DNA from 2 places in the Variovorax sp. GW821-FHT06D12 genome. Region 1 is predicted to be linked to the other one. Evidence: riboswitches for the same ligand, from Rfam matches in the RefSeq annotation. Region 1 holds a riboswitch; the other holds the start of a gene.

Region 1 (5,326 bases):
AAGCCTCGGCCAGCCGGTCGGCCAGGGCCTTGAGCATGATGGCCGAGTAGTCGTCGAGGTCGTCGATGAAGAACTTCTCTTTCTTCTCGACGCCCAGGCCGGCCGTGACGGCGAACACGCCGACGTAGTCCTTCACACCGCTGTCCTTGGGCGCGACGAAGTCGGCCAGGCAGCGGCTGGGGCGCATCACGCCGTCGATCATCTGCTTCTCGGTCTGCTGGCGCATGCCGTACCAGATGAGCGCGACTTCGCTGCGCGTCTCATCGGTATAGAGCTCGATGTCGTCGTCGTTCACGGTGTTGGCGGGCCAGAAGCCGACCACGCCGCTGGCACTGAGCCAGCGCCCTTCGATGAGGCGCTTGAGCATGCGCTGGCCGTCGGCGTACACGCGCACGGCCTCGGTGCCGACGATCTCGTCCTTCAGGATGGCGGGGAACGGGCCGGCCAGGTCCCAGGTCTGGAAGAACGGGCCCCAGTCGATGTACTTGGCCAGCTCGGTGAGGTCGAAGTTCTTGAACACGCGCCGGCCGATGAACTTGGGCACGGTGGGCACGAAGTTCGCGAAGTCGACGGGCGTCTTGTTGGCGCGCGCCTTGGCCAGCGGCCACATCGGCACCTGCTTCTTGTTGGCGTGCTGCGTGCGCACCTTCTCGTAGTCGGCGTTGATCTCGTCGATGTACGCGGTGGCCTGGTCCGAGAGCAGGCTCTGCGCCACGCTCACGCTGCGCGAGGCGTCGGGCACGTAGACCACGGGGCCTTCGTAGTGCGGCGCGATCTTCACGGCGGTGTGCACGCGGCTGGTGGTGGCACCGCCGATGAGCAGCGGGATCTTCTTGATGCGGAAGTGGTCGTCCTTCTGCATCTCGCCGGCCACGTACTGCATCTCTTCGAGGCTGGGCGTGATGAGGCCCGACAGGCCCACGATGTCCGCGCCCTCGACCTTGGCCTTCGCCAGGATCTCGTGGCACGGGACCATCACGCCCATGTTCACGACTTCGAAGTTGTTGCACTGGAGCACGACGGTGACGATGTTCTTGCCGATGTCGTGCACGTCGCCCTTCACGGTGGCGATGATGATCTTGCCCTTGGTGCGCACGTCGCGGCCCGCGGCCTCGTCCTGGCGCTTTTCTTCCTCGATGTACGGGATGAGGTGGGCCACGGCCGACTTCATCACGCGCGCCGACTTCACCACCTGCGGCAGGAACATCTTGCCCTGGCCGAAGAGGTCGCCCACGATGTTCATGCCGTCCATGAGCGGGCCTTCGATCACGTGCAGCGGACGCCCGCCCTTGGCGAGGATCTGCTGGTAGGCCTCTTCGGTGTCCTCGACGATGAAGTCGGTGATGCCGTGCACCATCGCGTGCGACAGGCGCTGGTTGACGTGCACCGGGTGCTCGGGCGTGCCGCGCCATTCGAGCTTCTTGCTGTCGTCCTTGGCGCCGCTCTTGGCGGTCTCGGCCACTTCGACCAGGCGTTCCCCGGCGTCGGGGCGGCGGTTGAGCACCACGTCTTCCACGCGCTCGCGCAGCGTGGGTTCGAGGTCGTCGTACACGCCGACCATGCCGGCGTTGACGATGCCCATGTCCATGCCCGCCTGGATGGCGTGGTACAGGAACACGGTGTGGATGGCCTCGCGCACCGGGTCGTTGCCGCGGAAGCTGAAGCTCACGTTGCTCACGCCACCCGACACCTTGGCGCCGGGCAGGTTCTGTTTGATCCAGCGCACGGCGTTGATGAAGTCGACCGCGTAGTTGTCGTGCTCCTCGATGCCGGTGGCGATGGCGAAGATGTTCGGGTCGAAGATGATGTCTTCGGGCGGAAAGCCCACCTCGTCGACCAGCACGCGGTAGGCGCGCTCGCAGATCTCGATCTTGCGTGCGTAGGTGTCGGCCTGGCCCTTCTCGTCGAAGGCCATGACCACGGCGGCGGCGCCGTAGCGCTTGACCAGCTTGGCCTCGTGCTTGAACTTGTCGACGCCCTCCTTCATGGAGATCGAGTTGACGATGCCCTTGCCCTGGATGCAGCGCAGGCCGGCCTCGATGACCTCCCACTTGGAGCTGTCGACCATCACCGGCACGCGCGCGATGTCGGGCTCGCTGGCGATGAGGTTCAGGAAGCGCACCATGGCGGCCTTGCTGTCGAGCATGGCCTCGTCCATGTTGATGTCGATCACCTGCGCGCCGTTCTCCACCTGCTGGCGCGCGACGGCCAGGGCGTCCTCGAACTGGCCGTTGAGGATCATGCGCGCGAAGGCCTTGGAGCCGGTGACGTTGGTGCGCTCGCCGATGTTGACGAACAGCGAGCCTTCGCCGATGGCGACCGGCTCGAGGCCGGACAGCTTCATGGGAGGGGGAGCGACGGGAGCGGAAACGGATGCGGGAATCTGGGACATGGCCTCACCTGCGGAAGAGTCGGACAGGCGAGCGTCGTTGTCGCCCCAAGCCTGACGATTCGCCTCTGTGGCGAACCGCTGCAACGCTCCTTGGGAAGTCGCGCATTTTAGGTCGATTCGATTGCGCCCTGGGAAAACCCCAGTTTTCATTCCTGCACGTGTCAACAGAATGCGCCCACCGTTTCTGAACGAACGTTCGTGTTTTTAACCAAACGTAAGGGAGTTCGCCGATGGCCAGGAAGTGGAATGTCCGGTTGCAGCATGCAGCCACCCCGATGCGCGCCGTGGCCCTGAGCTGCGGCCTCCTGGCCGCCGCGGCCCTCGCGGTTCATGCGCCACCGGCGCGTGCCGCCGCCGGCGACAGCGCCACGCGCGTCGAGGCCCGCGTCACCTCCGACACGGCGAAGACCAAATACCCGATCGTGCTGGTCCACGGCCTGCTGGGCTTCGACAACCTGCTGGGCGTCGACTACTTCTACGACATCCCCGGCAGGCTGGCCGCGGCGGGCGCCAAGGTGTACGTGGCGCAGGTGTCGGGCACCAACACCTCCGAGATCCGCGGCGAGCAGCTGCTGCAGGAGCTCAAGACCATCCGCGCGCTGGAGCAGAACCCCACGCTCAAGTTCAACCTCATCGGCCATTCGCAGGGCTCGCCCACGGTGCGCTACGTGGCGGCCGTGGCGCCCGACATGGTGGCCTCGGTCACGTCGGTGGGCGGCGCCAACGGCGGCTCGAAGGTGGCCGACCTGCTCGCCAAGCTGCCCGAAGGCGGCATCGGCCAGACCCTGGTGGTGAAGGCCGTCGGCCTGCTGACGGGGCTGATCGGCTTTCTCTCGGGCAAGGACCCGAGCCAGCTGCCCGAAGTGCCGCTGAACGCGCTGGCCTCGCTGACCACAGCGGGCGGCGCGGCCTTCGACGCCAAGTTCCCGCAAGGGCGCCCCGCGCCGGGCTCGTCGTGCGACGTGAAGAGCGGTGCGGCCGTGGCCAACGGCGTGCGCTACTACTCGTGGTCGGGCGTGTCGACCAGCTTCAACCTGTTCGACCCGAGCGACACGGCGCTGTCGACGCTGGGCAGCCTGTTCTTCTTCGGCGAGGCCAACGACGGCCTGCTCGCGGTCTGCACCACGCGCCTGGGCACCCACCTGGGCGACTACCGCCAGAACCACCTGGACGAGGTGAACCAGGCCTTCGGCAACACCTACGGCAGCCAGTTCCCGTACTACGAGAAGAAGCCGCCGGAGCTGTTCAGGGAACAGGCCGCGCGACTCAAGAGCGCGGGGCTCTGAGGACGCTGCGCATGCGCGGTGTGGCCTTGACCATCGGCGCCGTCGCGCTGGTGGCCGCGGGGACCGGCTGGCTGGCACTCGGCCCGGGGGCGGTCGACGCGCCGCAGGCCGCCGCGCCCCGCGCCACGGCGGCGGTCGCGGTGCCCACCGCGCCTCGTCCGGAGCAGTCCACCGCATCGGCCCCCGACGCCCTCCTCACCAGCGACCTCATCACCCTCTTCGACCAGGTGCTCGCCGAAGCGCAGGCCGACAGCAAGGCCACGCTGATGGCCCGCGCGCCCGCCCTGCTCGCCCAGCGCCTGCGCGAAGACTGGCGCGTGCGCGCGCTGGGCCTGCTCGAGCGCTACGTCGACATGCAGGAAGCCCTGCGCACCCTGCAGCCGCCCGCGCCCGGCGACCCGGCCTTTTTGCGGCGCAGCCTGGAGGCACGCGAAGCGGTGCGCCGTCAGTTCTTCGCGCCCGAGGAAATCGAAGGCCTGTTCGGTGACCAGATCCGGCAGGACCGGTTCATGGCCGAGAAGATGGAACTGCTGTCCAACCCCGACCTCACGCCCGAGCAGCGCGCCGCGGCGCTCGCGCAAAGCGAGCAGGCCTGGCTGTCGCCCGCGCAGCGCGAGGTGCGCAAGGAGGCGGTGGCCCATCTGGACGTGATGCGCCAGACCGAGGCGCTGCAGGCGCGCGGCGCCAGCCCCCAGGAGCGCTTTGCCGCGCGCAGCGAGGCCTACGGCTACGAGGTGGCGCGCGGCCTGGCCACGCTCGACCAGGAAACCCAGGAATGGAACGCCCGGCTCGACCGCTACGCCAGCGCGCCCGAGGCCGAGCGGGCCCTGCTGCGCGAGACGCTCTTCAACGAAAGCGAGCGCCTGCGCCTGAGCGGTGCCCTGGCGATGCGCTCGGCCGCCGCGCCCAAGCTGGCGCGATGAATTCGTTAAGTAAGCGCAGGCTTACGCAGGCTGCGCTTCGCCCATGGCCGAGGCCGGCAGGCCGAACACGCGGTCGAAGGCCCAGTTGAAGACGAAGGTGTAGACCAGGAAGAACACCACCAGGCCCAGGTCCATCACCAGCGCCTGCCAGAGCGACACGCCCAGGCCCCAGGCCAGCATCGGCACCAGGAAGGCGATCAGGCCGCCCTCGAAGCCGATGGCGTGGGCGATGCGGCGCTTCAGGCTGCGCCCGCGCACCGCCTGGCGCGACTCCCAGCGCTCGAACAGGGCGTTGAAGGTCAGGTTCCAGATCACCGCGATGACCGAGGCACCGACGGCCAGCAGGCCCGAGTGGCCGAGCCCCGCATCCGACATCAGGGCCAGGCCGGCGCTGGCCGCCACGATGGCGATGCCCTCGTAGAGGGAGATGTAAACGATCCGACGCTGAAGGCCCTGCATGACTGTTTCTCTGTGTGTTTGACTGCGATGGAGGGACTTTATTTGCTTTTAGTTGATATAAAAAGTTAACTTATTTCAGTTTTATTGATAGATCGGTACGCCATGGCTTTCTCCAGCGACAACGTCGAGGTCTTCCTGGCCGTGATCGACCACGGCTCCTTCTCGGCCGCCGCGCGGGCGCTGCGCAAGGTGCCGTCGGCCGTCAGCATGGCCATCGCCAACCTCGAGGCCGAACTGGCGCTGCCGCTGTTCGACCGCAGCGGCCG
Region 2 (5,326 bases), on a different contig from region 1:
GTCGGCGCGGGCGCGAACAGCACCGCCAGCGCCTCGGGCGTGGGCGGCGGCAGGGCCGGGTCGCCGGTGCTCGACATGATGCTGGTGAGCGAGCGCATCCGCCCCGGATGGTGGATGGCCATCTCCTGCCCGATGGCGCCGCCCATCGACGCGCCCACGACGTGGGCGCGCGCGATGCCCAGCGCGTCGAGCAGGCCGGCGCAGTCGTCGGCCATGTCGCGCAGCGTGTAGGGCACCTGCAGCGGCCGCCCCGCCATGGCCTGCAGCATCAGCGCCTGGATGTCGGGCACGCCGGCATGCGGCAGGTGGGTGGAGTGGCCGATGTCGCGGTTGTCGAAGCGGATCACGTGGTGGCCGCCGGCCTGCGCCAGGGCGGCGCAGAACGCGTCGTCCCACGCGACCATCTGGGCGCCGAGGCCCATGACCAGCAACAGCGGCGGCGCCTCGGGGTCGCCGAAGCTGTCCCAGGCCAGTTCGATGCCGTTGGCGCGGGTGCGCCGTTCGGTGCGGGGCGCGACGGCGGTCATGCGGGCCTTTCTTTTCTTCTTGTTACTTGCGCTGCAGCAGCTTCGTGACCTCGTCCACGTTGGCCTGAATGCGCTGGCGCACCACGTCGAAGGCGTCGGCCTGCGACTTGGCGGCCAGGGTGGCCAGCTCCTTGATGTCCTCGACGGCGCGCTGGAACGACTGGCGGCCCAGCTCGTCGAGCTTGGCGAGGTTTTCCTTCGGGTCCTTGCCCGGCATCGCCTTGGCGGCGGTCTGCCATTCGGCGATGGCCGTCTTGATCATTTCGGTCTGTCGCTGCACCACGGTCTGCAGGCCCTGGTAGGACTTTTCATTGGCCTGCATCAGCGCCTGCAGGTCTTTGCGGCCGCTGTCGAGCAGCTTGCCGGCGCCGCCGGTCAGGTTCAGGTTCTGCAGGCGCTCGGCCATGCCCTTGAGGTTCTTCATCGGATCGAGCATGTCCGCGGCGGACGGCGCCGCCTGCTTCGCGCCGGCGCTGCTGGCGGTGGTTTTTTTCGCGGCGGCTTTCTTGGCAGTGGCCATGGTGCGGAATCTCCTGTGTCGGGTGATGAAAACAATCGAACGGGTGGATGCAGGCAGCGGCCGGGCGGCCGGGGCCCGCCGCCACGATACGCCGGGCCGGCGCGGCTCAGGGCGCTCCAAGCGCGGATTTGCCTGCGGAGTTTCCCGGGGTGGCCCGCGCCGCCCGGCCCGGGCTGGCGGGCGTCCGCGCTTTCCGTGATGTGGGATGCCCCGGTCGATTGGCGGGCCGGGCGGCCGCGACTACAATCCGGCGCTCCGAGGAGCGTTGCAGCGCCGTCAGGCGTGAGGCTCGGACCACATCGCAACCACGCTCACCCGCTGTTCTCGCGGTGAGTCTTTCTTCCCCGTACGCAGTGGCATCTTTCAAACCAGTTTTGGAGTTCACATGAGCGCTGTACTCAAGCCCACCCCCGTCTCGACCGCCGACCAGGCGATTGCCGACCTGTCCCTTGCCGCCTGGGGCCGCAAGGAAATCAAGATCGCCGAAACCGAGATGCCCGGCCTGATGGCCATCCGTGAAGAGTTCTCGAAGGGCCAGGCCCTGAAGGGCGCGCGCATCACGGGCTCGCTGCACATGACCATCCAGACGGCCGTGCTCATCGAGACGCTGCAAGCCCTGGGCGCCGAAGTGCGCTGGGCCTCGTGCAACATCTTCTCGACGCAGGACCACGCCGCCGCCGCCATCGCCGCCGCCGGCACCCCGGTGTTCGCCATCAAGGGCGAGTCGCTGAAGGACTACTGGGACTACACCCACGCCATCTTCGACTTCGGTCCCAAGGGCTCGAAGGGCGAAGGCCCGAACATGATCCTGGACGACGGCGGCGACGCCACGCTGCTCATGCACCTGGGCCAGCGCGCTGAAAAAGACCTGGGCGTGCTCGCCAACCCGACCAGCGAAGAAGAACGCATTCTGTACGCCGCCATCAAGGCCAAGCTGGCCCTGGACGACACCTGGTACACCCGCAAGTCGGCCGAGATCATCGGCGTGACCGAAGAGACCACCACCGGCGTGCACCGCCTGAACGAGATGAGCGCCAAGGGCACGCTGCTGTTCCGCGCCATCAACGTGAACGACTCGGTCACCAAGAGCAAGTTCGACAACCTCTACGGCTGCCGCGAATCGCTGGTGGACGGCATCAAGCGCGCCACCGACGTGATGATCGCCGGCAAGGTGGCCTGCGTGGCCGGCTACGGCGACGTGGGCAAGGGCTCGGCCCAGGCGCTGCGTGCACTGTCGGCGCAAGTGTGGGTCACCGAAATCGACCCGATCAACGCCCTGCAGGCCGCCATGGAAGGCTACAAGGTCGTGACCATGGAGTACGCCGCCGACAAGGCCGACATCTTCGTGACCACCACCGGCAACCGCGACGTGATCCGCCACGAGCACATGGCCGCCATGAAGGACCAGGCCATCGTCTGCAACATCGGCCACTTCGACAACGAGATCGACGTCGCGTCGATCGAGAAGTACGAGTGGGAAGAGATCAAGCCGCAGGTCGACCACATCACCTTCCCGGACGGCAAGAAGATCATCCTGCTGGCCAAGGGCCGCCTCGTGAACCTGGGCTGCGGCACGGGCCACCCGAGCTTCGTGATGTCGTCGTCGTTCGCCAACCAGACCATCGCCCAGATCGAGCTGTTCACCAAGCCTGATGCGTATCAAGCCGGCAAGGTCTACGTGCTGCCCAAGCACCTGGACGAGAAGGTCGCGCGCCTGCACCTGAAGAAGGTCGGCGCCATGCTCACCGAGCTGACCGACTCGCAAGCCGCCTACATCGGCGTGGACAAGAACGGCCCTTACAAGCCGGACACCTACCGCTACTGATCCGCGTGCGCGCCGATCAACTGTTGGTAGAGCGCGGCCTGGCCGCGTCACGTTCGCAAGCGGTCCGGCTCATCGCCGGCGGCATGCGCTGGCGTGACGCGGGCACGGGCGACGCGTGGCGCAACGTCGCCAAGAACAAGGACGAAGTGCCCGAGTCGGCCGAGCTCGAGCTCGCCGACGCTGCCGAGGCGCGCTACGTGTCGCGCGGCGGCCTCAAGCTCGAAGGCGCGCTGAAGACCAGCGGCGTGGACCCGACGGGCAAGCTCTGCCTGGACGTCGGCCAGTCGACCGGCGGCTTCACCGACTGCCTGTTGCAGCATGGCGCCGCCAAGGTGGTGGGCGTCGACGTGGGCCATGGGCAGCTGCATGCGCGCATGCGCGAGGACGAACGCGTGGTCGCCATCGAAGGCGTCAATGCGCGGGCGCTGTCGCCGGCTGACCTGCAGGTGGACGATGAAGAAGACGCAGAAGCTGGCGAGGCGGTCGAAGCTGTCGAAGCCCCGCCTGAACCGCGCTTCGACTTCATCGTCGGCGACCTGTCCTTCATCTCGCTCACGCTGGTGCTGCCGGCCGTGGTGCAGTTCCTGGCCGACGACGGCCAGTTGCTGATGCTGGTCAAGCCGCAGTTCGAACTGCAGCCCGGCCAGGTCGGCAAGGGCGGCATCGTGCGCGACGAGGCGATGTACGCTGTGGTCGAGAAGCGCCTGCACGACGCCTGCGCGGCGCTCGAGCTGAAGGTGCTGCGCTGGTTCGACAGCCCGATCGCCGGGGGCGACGGCAACCGCGAGTTTTTCATTCACGCCGTTCGTGCTGCTGCCAAGGCGGGCGACGGTTCCTAAGGAGACGCAGGTGCGCCTTCCGCTGAGTTTCGAATTCTTCCCGACCAAGACGCCCGAAGGCGCGGTCAAGCTGCGCGCCGTGCGCCAGCAGCTGTATGCGCGCAAGCCGCAGTTCTGCTCCGTCACCTACGGCGCGGGCGGCTCCACGCACCAGGGCACCTTCGGTGCGGTGCAGGAGATCCTGGCCGAGGGCGTGGATGCTGCCAGTCACTTCTCGTGCATCGGCGCCACGCGCGCCACCGTGCGCGAGCAGCTGGCCGAGCTGAAGGCCATGGGCGTGAAGCGCCTGGTGGCGCTGCGCGGCGACCTGCCCAGCGGCTACGGCATCGGCGGCGAGTTCCAGTACGCGAGCGACCTGGTCGCCTTCATCCGCGAGGAGACCGGCCGCGACTTCCACATCGAGGTGGCCTGCTACCCCGAAGTGCATCCGCAGGCGCGCTCGCCCGAAGCCGACCTGCAGGCCTTCGCGACCAAGATGAAGGCCGGGGCCGACTCGGCCATCACGCAGTATTTCTTCAGCCCCGAGGCCTACTTCCGCTTCGTCGACGACGCGCGCAAGCTGGGGCTCGACACGCCGATCGTGCCGGGCATCATGCCCATCACGAGCTCGACGCAGCTCATGCGTTTCTCGGACGCCTGCGGCGCCGAGATTCCGCGCTGGATCCGCCTGCGCCTGCAGGGCTTCGGCGACGACACGGCCTCCATCAAGGCCTTCGGCCTGGACGTGGTGACCGACCTGTGCGCGCGCCTGCAAGAAGGCGGTGCACCCGCGATCCACTTCTACACGATGAACCAGTCGGCGGCCACGCTGGCGATCCTGGAGCGCCTGGATTGAGAGGGCTGCGCGCGGTCGCCGTCGCGGTCTCCTGCGTGCTCGCAGGGTGCACCATGCCGCCTGCCACGCAGGAGAAAGACGCGGACACCGCCGCCGCGCCGGCGGCGTCCGGCAAGCGGCTGCAGCCGCTGGGACGCGGCCTGGCCGTGCCGCCCGGCGCGGCCCCGCGCTCGGCCGTGCCGTCGGTGCGCTACGACCTCGCGGTGTCGGGCACCGGCGAATCGCTGGACGATGGCGTGCCCGGCGATGAACCGCGCGAGATCTTCGAGCGCGGCGGGGCCTCGTGGTACGGCATCCAGTTCCACCAGCGCAAGACCGCCAACGGCGAGCGCTTCGACATGGGCGCCATGACGGCGGCCCACAAGACGCTGCCCTTCAACACGCGCGTGTGCGTGCGCAGCCTGGTCAACGGCAGCGAGGTGCTGGTGCGCGTCAACGACCGCGGGCCCTTCACGCCGGGCCGCATCATCGACCTGAGCCGCGCCGCGGCCGACCGCATCGGTCTCACGAGCATGGGCATCAAGCAGGTGGCGCTGTCGGTCATCGACCGCGAGGGCATGCGCTGCGGCGGCCAGGCCGTGACGGCGGAAGATCTGCAGCCCGCGCTGTTGCCCGAGGCGCCGACGTCGCGCGTTCGCGCGCCGGCACCCGCGCGCAAGCGGGTGATCGTGCCGCCGCGCAAGCGCCGCTGAGCGGCCGGCCTCAGCCGCCGCTCTCGAGCGAGTAGGCGGCGTTGCGGTCCTGGGCCAGGCGCTCGGCCAGCTGCGGCAGCGCCTCGGC

What was found. Region 1 has a riboswitch for S-adenosylhomocysteine ahead of metH (methionine synthase). Riboswitches for the same ligand answer to the same signal wherever they lie in the genome.
Region 2: another riboswitch for S-adenosylhomocysteine. It lies ahead of ahcY (adenosylhomocysteinase); the one in region 1 lies ahead of metH (methionine synthase).

The regions. Positions count from the first base shown of each region.
Region 1 is NZ_JBWKRI010000004.1:34,346-39,671, reverse strand. Features, by position in the region: gene metH (methionine synthase) at 1-2,392, opposite strand, end outside; S-adenosyl-L-homocysteine riboswitch at 2,415-2,490, opposite strand; gene AC07SQ_RS13890 (esterase/lipase family protein) at 2,623-3,678, shown strand; gene AC07SQ_RS13885 (lipase secretion chaperone) at 3,690-4,601, shown strand; gene AC07SQ_RS13880 (PACE efflux transporter) at 4,623-5,060, opposite strand; gene AC07SQ_RS13875 (LysR family transcriptional regulator) at 5,163-5,326, shown strand, end outside.
Region 2 is NZ_JBWKRI010000002.1:819,480-824,805, reverse strand. Features, by position in the region: gene AC07SQ_RS10215 (alpha/beta fold hydrolase) at 1-527, opposite strand, end outside; gene phaP (TIGR01841 family phasin) at 550-1,047, opposite strand; S-adenosyl-L-homocysteine riboswitch at 1,299-1,367, shown strand; gene ahcY (adenosylhomocysteinase) at 1,433-2,872, shown strand; gene AC07SQ_RS10200 (TlyA family RNA methyltransferase) at 2,878-3,711, shown strand; gene metF (methylenetetrahydrofolate reductase [NAD(P)H]) at 3,722-4,546, shown strand; gene AC07SQ_RS10190 (septal ring lytic transglycosylase RlpA family protein) at 4,600-5,238, shown strand; gene AC07SQ_RS10185 (23S rRNA (adenine(2030)-N(6))-methyltransferase RlmJ) at 5,249-5,326, opposite strand, start outside.